4 regions of the Azospirillum argentinense genome follow, and region 3 is predicted to be linked to each of the others. Evidence: riboswitches for the same ligand, from Rfam matches in the RefSeq annotation. Region 3 holds a riboswitch; each other region holds the start of a gene.
What was found. A riboswitch is a leader RNA that binds a small molecule or an ion and turns the genes downstream of it on or off. The one in region 3 is predicted to bind cobalamin.

Region 1 (4,847 bases), 220 kb from region 3:
GGCTCACGCTGCCCCAGGCAAGAAACCCGTAAATGGGATCGGCGGCCGCTTCCTCGTAAGCGGTCGCCTCGAAACCAAGACGCCGGTAGTGGGCGAGCGCCGCACGGACATCCCGGACTGGCAAAATCGGTGCTACCCTCGCGAACTGAACAGCCATTGCCCTTTTCCCTCCAGTCTCCAACCACAGTCCATGATGCAGAAGCAGCGCGGCGGACCACAAGCTTGAGGAGGCTGATCGGTAGGGGTTCGAAAGCGGCATTGTGGCGAAAGGAGAACTTGGCGCTTCGCTTCCGTTCGTTCGTCGATTGGCGGGTGCCCGCACAGGGCGGTGCTGCAACATCACCCCAATGTGAAGGCTTCGTGCACGGCGGACTGGACGGAGCCGCCGAGGACTGCACCACCACCCGCTACATGGATCCAGTCGCCGATCGTCACGGCTCCAACCGCATGGCGCGGCGTCGGCATCGGCGCATGGTGTTGCCAGCTGTCGCTGCCCGGATCATAGCTTTCCATCTGCCCGAACACTTTTGCCTGCCGCGGTACCCCGCCGTTGAGAATTCCGCCTTCTCCCCCCATGGCGAAGAGGCGGTCACGGTAAACGACAAGCCCATGGCCCGACCGGGCCGTCGGCAACGGCGCCCGCATCTCCCATGTGTCCCGATCCGGGAGGTAAACGTGGTGCAGATCGGTGTTGTACTCGAACGTGTTGAAGCGGCCGCCAACGACGTGGATCGCGCCGGCATGAACAACGCACCCGACATGATCGCGCCCCCCCCGGGAGCGGTTTGCGGGCCGACCAGCGATCGGTCTTTGGGTCATAGACTTCGTGCCAACCGACGCTCGCCCGTTCGCTGGCCGGCTCCGATGCGCCACCGATCAGATGAATGGCGCCATCGAGTACCACAGCCGCCGCACCGCGGGGGCGTGGCAGGGGCGCAATGGGGGTCCAGGCGTTGGTGGCCACATCGTAGGCGTAGGCGTTCGTATCGGACCGCCGGTTTTGCTCGATGAACCCGCCAAGCGCGTAGACGCGGCCAGCTTCTGCGGCGACCGCGACATGGTTGGCGCCACGCGGCAAGGCAGCGCCCTCATACCAGAGGTCGGCCACCGGGGTATAGATGTGGTGGTAGGCCCGATTGACGGCACCTTCGCCATAGCCGCCCACGACATGCATCCGTTCCGCACTGACGGTGGCCCAGGCCATTTCGCTGCGTGGGATCGGAAGCGCGGCGCGGCTGACCCAACGACCCGGCGGGCCGGCCGGAACTGGACTGTCGAAGACACGTTGCGCTTCCTGATCCGGCGTCAGATGGTGCGGCATGCCACCTTGGAGGCGAGCATAGGGGTCTGCGGCGGGCCGCAACTCCGGCAAGGGCGATTGCGCGTGTGACAATGGCACCCGGACAGCACCAAGCGCCAAAGCTCCAGCACTTGCGCCAAGGAATGTCCTGCGATCCATGTGACCTCGCTTTCTGCCTGTGTTGTCGTGATGACCCCGGTTTCGCCATGGAGGCCCACCGCTTTGCACTGTTCGCAGATTTGCAGGATCATCGTTCCTGATTTCAGCCGTTTTAGCCATCGACCAGAACGCCCATCCATATAACGTGCGCGTCCGACACCTTGGAACGCGTGGTTGCAGGCGGATGCACACATGAACACCATCCCTCCCACCGCAGAAAGCCAGTTTCTCTTTCCAAACGGACGGGAAACCCGCTGCCTTGAGATGATTTTCCCCGAGCAGGCCAACCATTACGGCACGCTGTTCGGAGGCACGGCCCTCAGCCTCATGGGAAAGGCCGCCTTCATCACCGCCAGCCGCGCCGCCCGCCATGCGGTCGTGATGGCCTCCTCAGAGCGGATCACATTCCATACCCCCGTCATGGTCGGCCAACTGGCCGACTTGGTCGGACGGGTCGACACGGTCGGGAAACGGTCGATGACCGTCCATGTCTCCCTCGTCGCCGAGACTTTGGCGACCGGGGAGCGCCGGCTGGCTGCCGAGGGATGGTTCGTCCTGGTCGCCGTCGACGGTCAGGGGCGGCCGGTTCCAGTCCCGGCCTTCCAAGACATCCAGCACGGCACGCAGCAGGGATGATCCGGAAAGCCCCCGGCGCGACGACTGGGAAAGACGAGGGTGGACACCGTGAAGCCTTGAGGCCTCCGACCGAAGCCAGCCGCGGGATGTCCGGACGCGCTTGATGCCGCCATCGTCGCAACAACGGTGGCGCTCGGCGCAGAGAAACATAAAGATGTCTTTATGTTTCTCTTGACAGGATTGCGGCGTTGCGGTTGGATCGCGGCGTCATGGTTCTGCCGGTTCCGCTCGGGGCCGGGAGCTAAGAGGGAAGCCGGTGCCGCCAGATCCGATGGCCAGTCCGGCGCTGCCCCCGCAACTGTAAGCGGAGAGTCATTTCGTCGCCTCAGCGCCACTGGTGCCTCGTTGGGCACCGGGAAGGCCGGACGGAATGGTGCCGACCTGCGAGCCAGGAGACCTGCCGTGACCGTTCGTTCGTCCTCGGGCGGGGTGTCCCGGTGGTCGCGTGGGCCGTGTCCAGCGTCTGTCGCCGGTCCCCTCTCGTGCGCCTGCTTGGGTTTCCTTTCCCGGACGTCCTTCTCACGACACCGATCCGCTGGCCGAGCGCTTGGCCGGACAGGGGAGAACCATGCCGATCGTCTTCTGCAGGCTCGGTTACCCGTTCATGGGACCACGCCGCGACGTGAGCCGAGAGCGGCGTTGGACATCCGTCGGGCCGGAGCGAACGCCGCCGCCGAGGCCGCCTGCCGGCCTTCGATCACCCTTCCGCTTGTGGAGAAACCGTCTTGGCCGGCTGCGGCACCTATGTGATCACCGTCCGGGGTTTTGTCGCCCCTTTCCAGATCGGGGTCTACGCCCACGAACGTGGCCGCCGTCAGCGCTTGCGCATCGATGTGCGGCTGGTCGTCGAACGCGGCCGACCGCGTTTCCTCGACGACGTGGCGACCGTCCTGTCCTACGAAGGGTTGGTCCTGGCGCTGGAGAAGCTGGCCGACGGGCCACACACCCAGCTCCTGGAATGCCTGGCGGACCGCATCGGCGACCTCTGCCTTGCCGACCAGCGCGTCGTCGAGGCCGAGGTGTCCATCGAGAAGCCCAACGTGCTCCCGCAGATCGATTCGGCCGGGGTGACCATCACCTACCGGCGGGACGCCGCCGCTCAAGCCGCGCCGGGAGAGCAGTGATGACCGCCCCTCTGTCCGCACCGCCGTCGATCAGCTTCGAGTTCTTTCCGCCGAAGACGGAGACGATGGAGCAGGGCCTGTGGCAGTCGATCCGGCGGCTGGCCCCATTGGCTCCAAGCTTCGTGTCGGTGACCCACGGGGCCGGCGGTTCGACCCGCGAACGCACCCACGCCACCGTCTGCCGAATCCAGGACGAGACCGGCCTTCCGGCGGCAGCGCATGTCACCTGCATCGGCGCGACGCGGGACGAGATCGACGCCATCGCCCACAGTTACTGGAATGCCGGCATCCGCCATCTGGTGGCGCTGCGCGGTGACCCGTCGGACATGCCCGGCGGCGGGCGTTGCGAACCGTCTCCCGGCGGCTACGCCTACGCCGCCGATCTGGTGACGGGAATGAGGCGCATCGCTGATTTCGAGATCTCGGTCGCCGCCTATCCGGAGTCCCACCCGGAAGCGCCAAGCGCGCAGTTCGACCTGGACAATCTGAAGCGCAAGGTGGACGCTGGGGCGACTCGTGCCATCACCCAGTTCTTCTTCGACAACGACGTCTATTTCCGTTTTCTCGACCGCTGCGCCGCGGCGGGCATCCATGTGCCGGTGATTCCCGGCATCCTGCCGATCACCAACGTCGCCCGTGCCGTGGAATTTGCTGCCAAATGCGGCGCCTCGATGCCGGCCAGGCTGGTCGAAACCTTCGAAGGGTTGGACGACGACCCAGAGACCCGCAGGCTCGTCGCCGCGACGGTGGCGGCGGAGCAGTGTCAGGCCCTTCAGGCTCAGGGCGTCCGGGATTTCCACCTCCACACCCTGAACCGTTCCGACATCACCCTCGCCACCTGCCACATGCTGGGGATAAGGGCCGCGGTTCCGGTACCGTGATCGCCACACGCGCCACGGCTACGCCGCCTTCGGCGCGTAGCCGTGGCGCTCGTTGAGGATGCGCAGCAGGTCTACCGCCGCCTCGCTGATGACGGTGCCCGGCGGGAAGATCGCCGTGGCGCCGGCGGCGTGGAGCGCGTCGTAATCCTGCGGCGGCACCACGCCGCCGACCACGATCAGAATGTCGCCGGCCCCGTGGCGCTCCAGCTCCGCCTTCAGTTGCGGCACCAGCGTCAGGTGCCCCGCCGCCAGCGAGCTGACGCCGACGATGTGGCAGTCGTTCTCCACCGCCTGCCGCGCGGCCTCCTCCGGCGTCTGGAACAGCGGCCCGACGTCCACGTCGAAGCCCAAGTCGGCGAAGGCGGTGGCGATCACTTTCTGGCCGCGGTCGTGGCCGTCCTGGCCCATCTTCGCCACCATAATGCGCGGGCGGCGGCCATCCCGCTCGGCGAACTCCGCCACCAGCGCCCGCACCCTGGCGATGGCGTCGGACTGCCGCCCCACCTCGCCGGCGTAGATGCCGGTGATGGTGCGGATCTCGGCCTTGTGACGGCCATACACCTTTTCCAGCGCGTCGGAGATCTCGCCGACCGTGGCGCGGGCGCGGATGGCGTCCACCGACAGGGCCAGCAGGTTGCCGTCGCCGGCGGCCGCCGCGTTGGTCAAGGCCTCCAGCGTCTGGCGGCAGCGGATGGGATCGCGCTCGGCGCGCAGCCGTTCGAACTGGGCGATCTGCTGGGCGCGGAC
Region 2 (4,847 bases), 220 kb from region 3:
GTCGACATACATCGTCGGGTAGGGGCCGCGCAGGAAGGGCGCCATCCCCGGCATGGCCGCCAGATGGTCGAGCCCGTCGAGGTCGGCCGCCGTGTAGAGCGGCTTGACGTCCAGCATCTCCGGCGTGCGCCACAGCGCCGTGGCCGGGTCGGTCCCGGTCTCCGCCGCGAAACGTCGGCTCCACTCGGCGGGAGAGGCGTTGGAAACGGCGGCGTCCAGGGGCAGCGTGGAGAAGTCCGGCAGACTGGTCATCGCGCTTTTCATCACGCTTTCCATCACAAGGGCACTCCCAAACGGGCCAGGGTCGCGCGCAGGACCGAGAGAACGTCGCAGCCGACCGACACGAATTCGTCGATGCCGGCGGCCGTGAGATCGGCGCGGCGGTCGCCGGGGTTTCCGGCCAGGAACAGGTGCTCGACACCCGCCGCCTTCAGGGCCTGGGCGAAGGGTGCGGCGTGGGCCTCGTAGAGCGCGTCGGAGCCGCACAGCACGGCGATGCGCGCTCCGGAGACACGGAAGGCCGCGGCCATGGATTCGGCGTCGGGGAAGCCGTTGTTGCCGAGCGCCTGGATGCCGCCGGCCTCGAAGAGGTTCTTGGCGTAGGTGGCGCGCGCCGTGTGCTGGGCGACCGGCCCGATGTTGGCGAGGAAGACCGTCGGCCAGGACCCATGGGCGAGCTTGTGGCGGTCGGCGGCGTCGCGCAGGGCCTCGAAGGATTCGTGCAGGCGGTGGCGTGGCAGCGGCTCGACGCGGGCCGGGGTTCCCCGCGCCAGGGCCGCCGTCAGGCCGGCCCGCGTCGCCCCGCCGGTGGCAGCCTCCACGAGATCGTCCAGCGACCCGGAGCCGACCGCTGCCGGTGCCACGGCGACGTCGTCATGGTGGCGCGGTACGGGGGATGGGCGGACGACCGGCTGCTCAAGGAGGTTGGGAAACTCGCTGACGCCGGTCAGCGGGTCCTTGCGGCGGGCGATGTTGGCTTCCCGTTGCGCCCAGGACCCGGCGATGGTGCGGGCGAGGCTGCCATCGGCCAGCACGGCGGCGATGCCGCCCCGCCGCTCGATGTCCTGGAATTCGGCCCAGGCGGCCTGGGCCAATTGCTCGGTCAGCGTTTCGACGTACCAGGAGCCGCCGGCCGGATCGGCGACGCGGGCCAGCGAGGATTCCTCCTTCAGCAGGATCTGGCTGTTGCGGGCGATGCGGCGGGCGAAGTCGTCGGATTCGCCCAGCGCCGCGTCGAAGGGCAGCACCGCCACCGCGTCGGCCCCGCCGACCCCGGCGGCGAAGCCGGCCACCGTGGTGCGCAGCATGTTCACCCAGGGATCGCGCCGCGCCATGATGCGCCGCGCCGTGCGGGCGGTCAGGTGCATGGCGCGGGCCGACTCCGAGGCGCCCGACGCCTCGGCGATGCGCCCCCACAGGCGCCGCGCGGCGCGCAGCTTGGCGATGGAGAGGAATTGGTCGCAGCCGACGGATAGGGTGAAGGCGATCTGCCGGCAGGCGGTGTCGATGTCCAGCCCGGCAGCGGTCAGGGCGCGCAGATAGGCGACCCCGGTCGCCATGGCGGCGGCGAGGTCCTGGCTTTCGGTCGCCCCGGCGTCGTGCCAGGGGGAACTGTCCACCCCGACGGCGGTGACGTGAGGGAAATTGCGGGCGGTCCAGGCGGCCAAGGCCGCCGTGTCGGCGAGCGCCGCCTCCAGACTGCCCGGCAGGGCGTCGGCCGCGGCCAGAGTCCCGATGGGATCGGCGTTGAAGGCGCCCCGCGCCTTGTCCGGCATCACCGAGCGGCGGCGCCACAGGGCGGCGAGCAGCGCCGCGCCGGCCACTGCGTCGCCTCCCGCCTCCAGCGACAGTGGCACCATCTCCGGATAGACGTTGGCCAGCGTGCGGTCGAGATCGTCCAACCGGTCGATGGCGATGCCGGGGCTGTCCGGCCTGTCGAGGCGCAGCCGGATGGCGGTGGCGCCGCGCAGCAGATCGGTCAGGATGGCGGCGTTGGCCGCCTTGGGATCGGCGGCGTCGTGTTCGGTCAGGATGTCCCAGCCGTCCGGTCCAGCGCCTCCGGCATGGCCGCCGCGGGTGAACGGGGCGAAGCCTGGCAAACCGGACGGATCGCCCGCGGCCGGCCAGTCTTCCGCCGTATAGAGGGGCTGCACGGCGATGCCTTCGTACAGCCGGGTGACCAACCGCTTCTCGAAGGGGGCGCCCTTCAGCCCCTTGTCGACGAGAACCCGCCATTGCTCGCGCGTGGCCGGAGGGAATTCGGTGGCGAAGATCGTCTCGGCATCGTCCCGGCGGTCGTCCATGCTGGCGAGATTCCTTCCCATCCGTGTTCCGAACATTTGCAAGATACGCCGAACGACCCGTGGGAATCAGGCGGAAATTGGCAAAATTTGGCGAAGGGCTGCGGGCAATCTTGCGAATTTTGCAAAAGGGACTTGCCGTGGCGCTCGCGCTTGACGCCGCCGGGTGCACCCTCTTACCGTTCCCGCCGGATACGGTCCCCGTTCGCCCCAGGGCGTCCGGGGCTAAGAGGGAAGCCGGTGAACCGTTCGCCTCGCCACGAGGATGATGGCGAAGCCGGCGCTGCCCCCGCAACTGTGAGCGGAGAGTGGGTCCGCCGTTTCAGCGCCACTGGTGCCCATCCCGGTTCGGGACGACGGCACCGGGAAGGCCGGACGGTCCCGCGACGACCCGTGAGCCAGGAGACCTGCCGGATCTGTCGAACGCGAGTCGGGCGGGGTGTCCCGGCGGGTGCGGCGTCGCCGGAGGTCTCCCGTGCCGCGTCGGCGTCCGTCCCATCCTTGCCCTTTGGGAGCGAGGGGTGCCACCGCCGATGTCCGTCCAACCAACGCCCGTTCCACCCAATCTCATCCGTCTGGCGTTCCGACGCCGTCCGGTGACGCCGACCCCCGCCGACCGGTCGGCACCCTTTGTCCTGACGGCGACGGAGGGACGCTGGTCCCTGCGGGGAACCAGGGAGCCGCTGGACGCCGCCGGGCTGGTCGCGGCGGCCGACACCCTGCGGGAGATCGCCCGCGCCCTGGTCGAGCAGGCGCATGCGGAAGCCGGCCAACCGGCGAACCGCTGCGTCGCCGAATTCGTGCTGCACCAGGACGGCGGCATCGACCATTGGCTGGCGCCGGGCGGGGATGCGGACGAGCGCCGCACCATTGCGCTCGGCCTGCGCAACGCCATCGGCAGCTTGCGGATGGGTGGCTGACCGGCGCGGCTTCGCCTGCCGCTACAACTGGGCGGTTCCACCGTCGCGATGGGCAAGCGCCAGATCGATGAAACCCCGCAGATAGCCGATGTCGGCGTCCGCCTCGCGGAAGCCCAGGAAAATCTGCTTGGCGACACCGTCCCGGCCCAGGCGCACCGGGCTCACGTCGAACTTGGCGCCATACTCCTCGACCAGCCAGCGCGGCAGGGCGGCGACGCCACGGCCGTGGGCCACCATCAGCAGCATGATGTCGGTCGTCTCGATCGGCTTGTGCTGCCTCGGGCTGATCCCGGCCGGCATCAGGAACTGGGTGTAGATGTCGAGACGGTCGGGCGCCACCGGGTAGGTGATCAGGACTTCGTCCGCCATCTGCTGCGGTTCGACGAAGGCGGCATGGCGCAGACGGTGCCCCGGCCCGACCACCAGAACCTGTTCGTAGTCGAACACCGGCTCGAAGCACAGTCCGGGCTTGAACAGCGGATCCGGTGTCACCAGCATGTCGATGTCGTGGCCGAACAGGGCCCCGATGCCGCCGAACTGAAACTTCTGCCGGACGTCCACGTCGACCTTCGGCCAAGCATCGACGTAGGGAGCGACGATCTTCAGGAGCCACTGATAGCAGGGATGGCATTCCATCCCGATGCGCAGGGTCCCGCGCCCGCCCTGGGCGAACTGCTGGAGGCGTTCTTCAGCATGGGCCAGTTGCGGCAGCAAGCGGTTGGCGACCGCCAGCAGCCATTCCCCGGCCTGGGTCGGCCGCAAGCGGCGGCCTTCGCGGTGCCACACATCCACGCCGAGCTGCTCTTCCAGCTTGCGGATGGCGTGGCTCAGCGCCGGTTGGGTCAGGTTCAAATGGCTGGCCGCCGCCGTCAGCGAGCCGTGACGATCAACCTCGCGGATGATCGAGAGATGGATGCGCTCCAGGATCGCCATACCGTCCACCTCATCCATGAATGAAATTTATCGAACGATAAAATCATACCATTTTTCATTCATGTTCTGAACTCCGTATGGTCCGCGCCGATCCCTCTTTTCAAGGCGCCCCCCATGGCAATGACCCACACCCTCGGATTCCCCCGCATCGGCGCCAAGCGCGAGTTGAAGTTCGCCTTGGAGGCTTATTGGAAGGGGGCGTCCTCCCGCGACGAGCTGGTCCGCGTCGGCGCTGACCTCCGCAAGCGCCACTGGCGGGACCAGGGCGCGCTCGACCTCGTTCCCGTGGGCGATTTCGCCTTCTACGATCAGGTGCTCGACATGAGCTTCACGCTCGGCAACCTGCCGGAGCGCGTGAAGGGCTTCCATGGCGATGCCCTGGACAATTACTTCCGCGTGGCGCGCGGCCGTTCGGCCGAGACCGCCGCCCATAGTGCCGAAGAGCACGGCGGATGCTGCAGTGGCGTCGCTGCCGGCGAGATGACCAAGTGGTTCGACACCAACTACCACTACATCGTCCCCGAGTTCGACGCCGAAACCCAGTTCAACCTCGACGCCTCCCGTCTGCTGCAGCAACTCGCTGAAGCCAAGGAGCAGGGTGTCAAGGCCAAGCCGGTGATCATCGGCCCGGTCACCTACCTCGCGCTGGGCAAGGCCAAGGACGGTTCGGACAAGCTGGCTCTGCTGCCCCGCC
Region 3 (4,847 bases):
TGATTGACCGGCACCCGCGACGCCAGCGCCGCGACGGTGGAGGTGCGGGGATCGCGCGCCAGCCACGTCACAGCGGCGAGGCGCTCCGGCCCGACGAGCCGCAGCAGCAGCTCGTCGGCGCAGAGATTCAGGGAGACGATGCGCTGTGGTTTGCTGGGCGGTTTTGCCGGCGGCGCCTCCCACGCCGCCGCCGGCCCTCCCGCGGTCAGCAGGAGGGCGGTGGCCAGCCCGAGAAAGGTGGGCCTCACAGCGACAGCCGCAGCCCGAGATACCCGGCCCGTCCCGGCGCGCCGTAGGTCCAGACTTCCTGGTACCGGCGGTCGAACAGGTTCTCCACGCGCCCGAAGACTTCGACCCCCTCGGACAGCGCGTAGGACCCGGCCATGTTGACCAGCGTGTAGGGGGCGAGATTCACGACCTGCCGGTTGTAGAAGGGGTCGTAGGCCCAGTCGCTGGACCGCCCGTTGTAGACGACGCCGAGGTTGGCGTTCGCCCGGTCCTCCAGGAAGCGGTAATTGACGTTCAGGCTGGCGAGCTGCTTGGGCCGGCGCACCAGCTCCGCCCCCGTGGAATCCTCGCCGTCGGTCCAGGTGTAGGAGCCGCGGACGGTCAGCCGGTCGATTGGCTCCACCGACAGGCCAAGCTCGAAGCCGCGGATGTGGGACTCGCCCGGCATGTTGACGGAGGTCCGCCCGGTGCCGGTGATGAGGTCGCGGATGCGCTGGTCGAACCACGTGCCGTCCACGGAGGCCCGCGTGCCCCACAGCGCCTGGTCGAAGCCGGCGTCCCAGCCGCGCGCCCGTTCCGGCTTCAGGTTCGGGTTGCCGGCGTAGGTGGCGGTGTAGCCGTACAGCTCGAACAGGGTCGGATTCTTGACGCCGGTGCCGTAGGAGGCGCGCAGCTTCGTCCCGCTCTCTTCGATCAGATAGGCCGCCGTGGTGCGCCATGTGGTGGCGTCGCGGAACAGGTCGTTCGCGTCGTGGCGGACGCTGCCGGTCAGGGTCAGCCGGTCGAACAGCCCCAGCTTGTACTGGCCCACCAGCCCGGTGGAGCCGATGGAGCGGTCGAAGCTGGAGAAGCTGCTGCGGCTGATCGCCTTGTCCTCCTCATGCTCCACGGCGGCGGTCAGCACATGGTCGGCGGGGCCGCTGTTCAGAGTCAGGTTGGTCTGGTAGTCGGTCTTGGTCTTGCGCCCGTCGTAGCGGCTGGTGACCGTCTTGGCGTCGTCGCGGTAGTCGCGCTGCTGGCGGCCATGGGTCAGGCCGACGATGTGCTCCCACTTTCCGTCGAGAAGGGCGATCTTGCCTTGGAGGCGCCCGAAATACTGCTCCCCGGCGGTGCTGGTCCCGTCGTCGACGGCGCCGCGCCCGCCGACGAAGCCGTCGGTGTCGGTGCGGAAGCGGGTGTAGCGGCCGGTCACCGCGATCTCGCTGCGCTCGGTCGGGCGGACGGCGGCGTTTCCGGTCAGCGTGCCGTTGCGGTAGCCGTCCTTCTCCGGGTTGCCGAGCCGCTTGTCGGCGACCGACACACCGTCGCTGGTGACGCCCTGGCCGCTGAGGAACAGGTCGTAACGGTCGGTCCCGGTGCCGAAGGAGGCCCGCCCGGCGGCGGTGCCGAAGGACCCGCCCTCGACGGCGGCGCCGAACCGGGGGGCGCCGGCGCCGCGGCGGGTCACGATGTTGACGACGCCGCCGACCGCGTCGGAGCCGTAAAGCGCGCTCTGTGGGCCGCGCAGCACCTCGACGCGTTCCACGTCGCCGGCCAGCAGGTTGGCGAAGTCGTATTCGGAACCGGCGGCGGGATCGTTCACCTCGATCCCGTCGATCAGGACGAGCGTCTGGTTGCCCTCCGACCCGCGGATGCGGAGCTGGGTCAGGGTGCCCATAGGGCCGGTGCGGTTGACGGCGACGCCGGGCACCGCGCGCAGCGCGTCGGACAGCACCTGGGTCTGGCGCTGCTCCAGTTCCTCGCGGGTGATGACGGTCAGGGCGCTGCCGGTTTCCTCGGCGGCGGTGGGGACGCGGTTGGCGGTCACCGAGACCGGCGGAAGCGTCGTGATGGTGGTGGAATCGGCGAAGGCCGACGTGGGGAGGGCCGACACGGGAAGGGCAAGGCTTCCCAGAAGGGCGGCGAAGGACGCCGTCCGGTGAAGGCGGGGAACGCGGACACTCATTGAGACCTCGGGCGGGACGCCGGTGGCACGTCACCGCGAACGAAGTCCCACCGGACGCTCCGCGAACGGACTGCCGGCTCGACGACCTTCGGTGCACCCCGCCCGAACGTGTTCGCGTGTGACCACGACTGACGGCAGGTCTCCTGGCTCGCGGGTTATCGTCGGCCCATCGCCTTCCCAGGATCGCGATCCCAGTGGCATTCCGATGGACGACTCGCCGCTTACAGTTGCGGGGGCAGCCCCGGCGTAGGACCCTCGCACGGCAAATCGCCGCTGGGTCCGCACCGTGTTCCCATTTTCAGCCCTTTCGGGCAACCGTCGGGTGCGAAGCTACGCGGGCGGAACGGCTCCGGTCAAGCCGCAATCCGCCCGTCCTCGCCCGACTGGCGTCAGAGTGTGGTTCTCGGCCCGACCGCGGACCCATCCGGCATGGGGGGATTCATCTCCTTGCAATTGCCGACGCAATAGGTCTGCGCTTCGATCCGGCCGCCGCAGGATTTGTAGCAATCGTTGTAATCGGAGGAGCAGGTGAGGTTGCTGTAGCAGCTGGGGTTCCGGTCGAAATCGCTGAACGTCTTGATCTTCTTCTTGTCCGCGTCCTTGGGCAAGGAACGGAGATAGGCCTGATATTCGCCCTGGGCGCGGGTCGTCGCCTCGGCCCGGCAGGTCTGTACGGCCAGCTCCTTTGCGGATTGGCAGATCGTCTGTGCCTGCTTGCACTGGGCGACACAGAGCTTTCCCGCCTCGCTGACGGGTGGAAAATAGCTTGCGACCGTCTCGAAACGCGGGCCGCAACCAGCCAATCCGGCCGCCAGCAGGCAGCCGAGCAAAATGGAACGCCGCATCATTGTGGGTGTCCTGCCGTGAATTACCGTCAATCGCTACGAACAACCCACCGGTGCGGAATCATCCATGGGCGACACGGAATTCGCAAAGCCGGCTCCCGGACCGGAACGCCGGCAACCCATGAGCGATCAACCGGGTGATATCAATGCCCGCGGCCATCGCGCCGATCATGGTCCGGAAAGGACGCGCCCCCTCTTGTCGCCGCGCGGGGGCCTGACTACATGACGGGTGAGGTCCGGGCCCCTCTGGCAGCGTCGCCCGGCGCTGTGATGTCGGACTTCCCATAGAGCCGTCGCTTTGGCGCGGCCTTGCGGAAGCTGGCCCTATCCTCCCCCCTGGGTCCCGCTCCACCACAAGGTCCACCGCCGGACGACGGTCCCCGACGGGCCTTTGGGAGACATCGGCATGGACCGCAGCGAACCAACTTCCTGAACGACCGCCACGCCTCCACGGACAACGATGGGGGCGGGTATCCTGGCGCGCCGCAGCATAGCCGTCGCGCGCGCTTGTCCGTTGACCGCAGACCTTGCGGTCACGATTCCAGTCCGGGCCCCTCTGGCCGATGCGTCCCGCCGTGGCGCATCGGTGATGTCGGACTGCTCATGTGACGATCGACGTCTCCGCTTGCGGGAGCGGAGTGCATGAAGCAAGGGACAGTTCCATGGATCAGATCGTTTTAATGTGGGCCGGCTTCGCCGTCTTCGTTGGCGTGCTTTTGGCCTTTGATCTTGGTGTATTTTCCAAGAAATCCCATGTGATCTCCGGCCGCGAGGCGCTGATGCGCTGCGCGGCCTATTCCACGCTGGCGATGATTTTCGCCGCCGGCGTCTTTCATTTCCAAGGGTCGCAGAAGGGGCTGGAGTTCCTGACCGGCTACCTGATCGAATACAGCCTGAGCGTCGACAACATCTTCGTCATCGCGCTGATCTTCACGCATTTCGCGGTGCCGCCGCAGTACCAGCACCGGGTGCTGTTCTGGGGCATCCTGGGCGCGCTGGTGATGCGCGGCGTGCTGATCGTGGCGGGCACGGCGCTGATTCAGGAATTCCATTGGATCATCTACATCTTCGGCGCCTTCCTGATCTTCAGCGGCATCAAGATGCTGATGTCGGTGGACGACGAGCCGGACATGGAGAACAACCGGATCGTCAAGTTCGTCCGCTCCCGCTTCCGCATGACCGACGGCTACGAGGGGCAGAAGTTCTTCGTGATGCGCGACGGCGTGCGGATGATGACGCCGCTGTTCCTCGTGCTGATCCTGATCGAGTTCACCGATCTGGTCTTCGCCGTGGACTCTATCCCGGCGGTCTTCTCGGTGACCACCGATCCGTTCATCGTCTGGACCTCCAACGTCTTCGCGATCCTCGGCCTGCGCGCCCTCTACTTCGCGCTGGCCTCGATCATCCACCGCTTCCATTACCTGAAATACGGCCTGTCGCTGGTTCTGGTGGTGGTCGGCGCCAAGATGCTGATGATCGACATCTACAAGATGCCGACGGCGGTGGCGCTGGGCATCACGGCCGTCCTGGTCGGCGGTTCCATCGTCTTCTCGATGCTGAAGACCCGCGCGGATGCGGCTCCGGAAGCCGCGGACGGCGAGGCCCGCCGCTGGTGGGTGCCGGGCAGCCCGGCGAAGGGTGCCGGCGGTTCCACCGCGGCCTCCTCCGGCGATGCGGCCGCGGTGCCCTCGGACGGCAAGGGCCAGTAACGCATTCTGCCTGAGGATGAGCCCGGTCCGGTGGATCGGGCTCATTCCGTCGAGGGCGCCGCCGACTCAGCCCACGGCGTTGAAGTCGTCCAGCAGGGCGGCGATGCGCCCGCTGTCGCT
Region 4 (4,847 bases), 880 kb from region 3:
TGGCGGAGCCAGAGGTGGAAGGCGAAGTAGCCGTGGCTGGGCGGCGTCTCCGGGTCGTGGTGCTGGGTGGTGGTCAGCGGACCGTGGCCGCGGCTCGGCTGCACGGCGACGGCGACGTTGCCGCAGGCCAGCACCGTGAAGCGGAAGGCGGTGCCGTCGGAACGTGGGTCGGCCTCCTCGTCGCCCCAGGTGGCGGCGATGCGGGCGCGGGTCTCGGCGGGGACGAGGCGGCGGTAGTCCTCAAAGCTCAGCGCGGCGGTACTCCCGCCGGTCAGCGTCTCCATCAGGGCGGCGGGGCCGTCGGGAAGCCCGTCGAGCCCATAGCCCTCGGCGCGCAGCCGTTCCAGAATGCCGACGACGCTCGCCGGGGTGTCGAGGCCCACCGCGTGGCCGATGCCGCCGCCCGGCCCCGGATAGTCGGACAGCACCAGCGCCAGCTTGCGCCCGGCCCTTGGCGTGGCGCCCAGCCGCACCCAGGCGGCGGCCAGATCGGCGGCGAAGGCCACCCGGTCGGGCACCGGGCGGATCAGCGTCGGAGCGAACTCCAGGTCGGGGTCCAGCGCCCCTTCGGCCTTGAAGGCGATGGCACGGGTCAGGATGCGCCCGTCCATCTCCGGCAGCACAACGTTCATGGCGAGGTCGGATGGCCCCATGCCGCGGGCGGAGCCGCGCCAGCCCTCCTCGGGCGTGGTGGACAGCACGGCCTGAAGCACCGGCGTGCCGTTGGCTTCCAGTGGCGACCCGTCCTCGCGCGCCGCCGAGAAGCCGGTCAGGTTCATCACGACGGCGGCGTCGCGGGCGGTCAGGGTGGCGCGCATCCAGGCGGCGCAGTCCGGTTCCTTCAGGCTCGCCACGAACAGCGGCAGCGGGGCGAGGCCGCGCGCGGCCAGCGCGTCGCACAGCGCGTGCACCGGCTCCAGGTCGCCGGCCAGCAGGTGGGAGCGGTAGAATACGACCGGCGCGCAGGGGCCGGTGACGTGGCCGGACCAGCCCTCATAGACGCCAAAGCGCGGCACCGGCGCCGGTTCGCGCCAAGGGCGGTCCTGCCCGGCCAGCGTGGCGGCGTAGGCCAGCAGGTTGGCCATGTTGTCCGGCCCGCCTTCGGTGAATCCACGCCACAGCCGTTGCGCCGCCTCCGCCGGAACGGTGCCGTAGCCCTCCAGGGCGGGGTTCGGCTGGGCGCAGCCGGGCAGCACGGCCAGCGCCACCCCGGACTCCCGGCAGGCGGCGGCGACATGGTCCAGCCCGTAGCGCCAATAGCCCGCCCCGCCGAGCAGCCGCAGAACGACCAGCTTCGCCTTGCGGATCACGGACTCGACGTAAAGGTCCACCGACAGCGGGTGCCCCAGCCGCGCGAGATTCGCCAGCCGCAGGGTGGGCAACGTGTCGCGATGGCGCTTCCAGCAGGCGGCGAGCGCCGTCAGATCGCTGTCGGAGAAGGACAGGACGACGAGGTCCGCCGGGCTCTGCCCCAGATCCACGGCCTGGGGGCCGGCGTCGAGGTCTTCCTGGCGGGCGGCGAGTAGGTGCATGGCGAAAGTGCTTTACGAAAATCCCCTCTCCCCTCTGGGGAGAGGGTTAGGGTGAGGGGGTTGCGCGTGGCGGAACGCCCGGCGTAAGCGCAACCCCCTCACCGGCCCTGCGGGCCACCCTCTCCCCAGAGGGGAGAGGGTTGTGAAGGCTAAAAATCACCCCAGCGCCGCGGACACGGCGTCGCGGTCCAGGCCCGTCTCGCCGATCACCACCAGACGGCTGCGGCGCGGCTCGTCGGGCTTCCAGAAGCGGTCGAAATGGGTCTGGATGCGCGTTCCCACGCCCTGCACCAGAAGGCGCATCGGCTTGCCCGGCACGTCGATGAAACCTTTCAGGCGCAGCACGCCATGGGCGGCGGCGACCCGCTCCAGCGTCTTCGCCAGCGCCGCCGGGTCGGGTTGCGGGCCGAGTTCCACGACGAAGCTGGTGAAGTCGTCGTGGTCGTGGCCCTCCTCCTCGTCATGGTGGCTGGGGCGGTTGGCGAGGTCGTCCTCGGCCCCGGCGCCGACGCCGAGAAGCACCACCGGATCGACCCTGCCGTTGCTGGCGCGCAGGATCTTGGCCTCGCGCCCAGCCCCGCCCTCAGCCATGCCGCCCTCGGCCATGGCGGCGCGGATCAGGTCCTCGACCTTGGCCAGATCGGCGGCATCCACCAGATCGGTCTTGTTCACCACGATCAGGTCGGCGCAGAGGAGCTGGTCCTCGAACACCTCCTCCACCGGGGTCTCGTGGTCGAGTTGCCCGGCCTCGGCGGCCTGGGCGGCCAGCGCCGCCGGATCGGGGGCGAAGCGGCCCTCCGCGGCGGCGGCGGCGTCGACCACCGCGACCACCCCGTCCACCGTCACCCGGGTCTTGATCGCCGGCCAATGGAAGGCCTGGACGAGTGGCTTCGGCAGGGCGAGGCCGCTGGTCTCGATGATGATGTGTTCCGGCGGCTGCGGGCGGGACAGCAGCTTCTCGATGGCCGGGACGAAATCGTCGGCGACGGTGCAGCACAGGCAGCCGTTCGCCAGCTCGATCACGTCATCCTCGGTGCAGGTCGGATCGCCGCAGGCGCGCAGGATTTCGCCGTCGATGCCGACGTCGCCGAACTCGTTGATGATCAGCGCCAGACGGCGCCCGCCGGCCTGCTCCAGCAGGCTGCGGATCAGCGTCGTCTTCCCGGCGCCGAGAAAGCCGGTGATGACGGTGGCCGGGGTCTTTCCGGCGGTCAGCGGGCCGGTGGTCATGATCTGGCTTCCTTGTCTCCGCCACACCCGGCGGATTGGATGAGTGTCGGTCCGGCGGCAGGTTTCCTGGCTTGCGGGTCGTCGTCGCGCCTCCCGCCTTCCCGGCCTGTCGGCCCGTGGCATGTCCGGAGGCCGACTCGCCGCACACAGTTGCGGGGGCAGCCGCGGCCTTGGACCCCATCCGGGTCCGCACCGCATTCCCTATTATCCCCGCGCCTTCACGGCGGCCGGGGCACCGTCGGAGGCGCAGAATTGCAGGCGGACCCCCGATTTGCAAGCGGCCATTTGGCGCCCGGAAACCGTGTCGCCGAACCCGGAGCGCTTCGCCCATGCCGCCGTCGGTGTGTCGGAAGATCGGTACAGTCTGTCTGGAAAGCTGACACTCCGGACGGTATGGGACGCCCACGGTCTCATAGGGGGAAATAAACGATTTCAAGGGCTTGTTCGAATCTTCCGCAGTTGGCATGTTCTGTGCTTATATCAGCCTAACCAAAAACGCGGACCGGCAGACGACGCGGACGAACAGGGAGGGAAAAACGGCACCCATGGCCGACGACATCATTCTGGAAGCGCGTGGACTCTCGAAGGAGTTCAAGGGCTTCATCGCGGTGAAGGAGGTGAATCTCCAGGTCCGCCGCGGCACCATCCACGCGCTGATCGGCCCGAACGGCGCCGGCAAGAGCACGGTCTTCAACCTGCTGACCAAGTTCCTGACGCCGACGCGTGGCCAGATCCTGTACAAGGGGCGCGACATCACCGCCATGAAGCCCGCCGACGTGGCGCTGCTCGGCATGGTGCGGTCGTTCCAAATTTCCGCGGTCTTCCCGCACCTCAGCGTGCTGGAGAATGTCCGCGTCGCGCTGCAGCGCCCGCGCGGCACCAGCTTCCATTTCTGGAAGCCCGAGGCCAGCCTGCACGACCTGCACGACCGCGCCGAGGAACTGATCGAGGCGGTGAACCTGACCCCCTGGGCCGGCCACACCGCCGCCGAGTTGCCCTACGGCCGCAAGCGCGCGCTGGAGATCGCCACCACGCTGGCGCTCGACCCGGAGGTGATGCTGCTCGACGAGCCGCTGGCCGGCATGGGCCACGAGGACATCGAAGGCACCGCCGCGCTGATCAAGCGCGTCTCCGCCGACCGCACCATCCTGATGGTGGAGCACAACCTGTCGGTCGTCGCCCACCTGTCGGACACCATCACCGTGCTCCGCCGCGGCGAGATCCTGGCGGAGGGCGCATACGACGTCGTATCGCGCAACCCGCAGGTCATGGAAGCCTACATGGGGACGGGTGAGGTGGGCCATGCCTGACGGCGCGAATGTGAAAACGGCCATGCTGGAGATCCGCGACCTCCAGGCCTTCTACGGCGAAAGCCACGTGCTGCACGGCGTCAACATCGACGTGCGCCAGGGCGAGGTGGTGACCCTGCTGGGCCGCAACGGCGCCGGCAAGACGACGACCATGCGCTCGATCATGGGCATCGTCGGCAAACGCAACGGTTCGATCCGCTTCCAGGGCAAGGAGCTGATCGGCATGGCGCAGCACAAGATTCCCCGCCTCGGCATCGGCTACGTGCCGGAGGAGCGCGGCATCTTCGCCTCGCTCAGCGTGGACGAGAACCTGATGCTGCCGCCGGTGGTCAAGTCGGGCGGCATGACGGTGCCGCAGATCTACGAGCTGTTCCCGAACCTGCAGGGCCGCGGCACCACCCAGGGCACGCGCCTGTCGGGCGGCGAGCAGCAGATGCTGGCCATCGCGCGCATCCTGCGCACCGGCGCCGACCTGATCCTGCTCGACGAGCCGACCGAGGGGCTTGCCCCCGTCATCATCGAGCAGATCGGGGTGGCGGTGCGCAAGCTGAAGCAGCGCGGCTTCACCATCGTGCTGGTGGAGCAGAATTTCCGCTTCGCCGCGACCATCGCCGACCGCCATTACGTGATGGAGGAAGGCCATGTCGTCGACATGATCCCCAACGACCAGCTCGCCCAGAACATGGACAAGCTCCACACCTATCTGGGTGTCTGACCAAATCACCCCCTCTGCCGAAAACACGCAAAACAAAGCCAATCGAAGGGAGTTCGAAAT

Region 1: another riboswitch for cobalamin. It lies ahead of ABAZ39_RS15840 (dihydroneopterin aldolase); the one in region 3 lies ahead of ABAZ39_RS14840 (TonB-dependent receptor plug domain-containing protein).
Region 2: another riboswitch for cobalamin. It lies ahead of ABAZ39_RS15860 (hypothetical protein); the one in region 3 lies ahead of ABAZ39_RS14840 (TonB-dependent receptor plug domain-containing protein).
Region 4: another riboswitch for cobalamin. It lies ahead of cobW (cobalamin biosynthesis protein CobW); the one in region 3 lies ahead of ABAZ39_RS14840 (TonB-dependent receptor plug domain-containing protein).

The regions. Positions count from the first base shown of each region.
Region 1 is NZ_CP007794.1:352,013-356,859, forward strand. It holds gene ABAZ39_RS15825 (bleomycin resistance protein) at 1-157, opposite strand, end outside; partial or broken gene ABAZ39_RS37830 (Kelch repeat-containing protein) at 340-1,459, opposite strand; gene ABAZ39_RS15835 (acyl-CoA thioesterase) at 1,724-2,095, shown strand; cobalamin riboswitch at 2,290-2,514, shown strand; gene ABAZ39_RS15840 (dihydroneopterin aldolase) at 2,821-3,219, shown strand; gene metF (methylenetetrahydrofolate reductase [NAD(P)H]) at 3,219-4,100, shown strand; gene scpA (methylmalonyl-CoA mutase) at 4,119-4,847, opposite strand, start outside.
Region 2 is NZ_CP007794.1:358,078-362,924, forward strand. It holds gene scpA (methylmalonyl-CoA mutase) at 1-252, opposite strand, end outside; gene ABAZ39_RS15855 (methylmalonyl-CoA mutase family protein) at 276-2,303, opposite strand; cobalamin riboswitch at 2,479-2,729, shown strand; gene ABAZ39_RS15860 (hypothetical protein) at 2,834-3,220, shown strand; gene ABAZ39_RS15865 (LysR family transcriptional regulator) at 3,242-4,171, opposite strand; gene metE (5-methyltetrahydropteroyltriglutamate--homocysteine S-methyltransferase) at 4,268-4,847, shown strand, end outside.
Region 3 is NZ_CP007794.1:136,594-141,440, reverse strand. It holds gene ABAZ39_RS14845 (ABC transporter substrate-binding protein) at 1-248, opposite strand, end outside; gene ABAZ39_RS14840 (TonB-dependent receptor plug domain-containing protein) at 245-2,173, opposite strand; cobalamin riboswitch at 2,290-2,508, opposite strand; gene ABAZ39_RS14835 (Aq_678 family protein) at 2,563-3,021, opposite strand; gene ABAZ39_RS14830 (TerC family protein) at 3,681-4,727, shown strand; gene ptsP (phosphoenolpyruvate--protein phosphotransferase) at 4,794-4,847, opposite strand, start outside.
Region 4 is NZ_CP007794.1:1,160,911-1,165,757, reverse strand. It holds gene cobN (cobaltochelatase subunit CobN) at 1-1,532, opposite strand, end outside; gene cobW (cobalamin biosynthesis protein CobW) at 1,689-2,762, opposite strand; cobalamin riboswitch at 2,802-3,017, opposite strand; gene ABAZ39_RS19435 (ABC transporter ATP-binding protein) at 3,308-4,072, shown strand; gene ABAZ39_RS19430 (ABC transporter ATP-binding protein) at 4,065-4,787, shown strand; gene ABAZ39_RS19425 (ABC transporter substrate-binding protein) at 4,846-4,847, shown strand, end outside.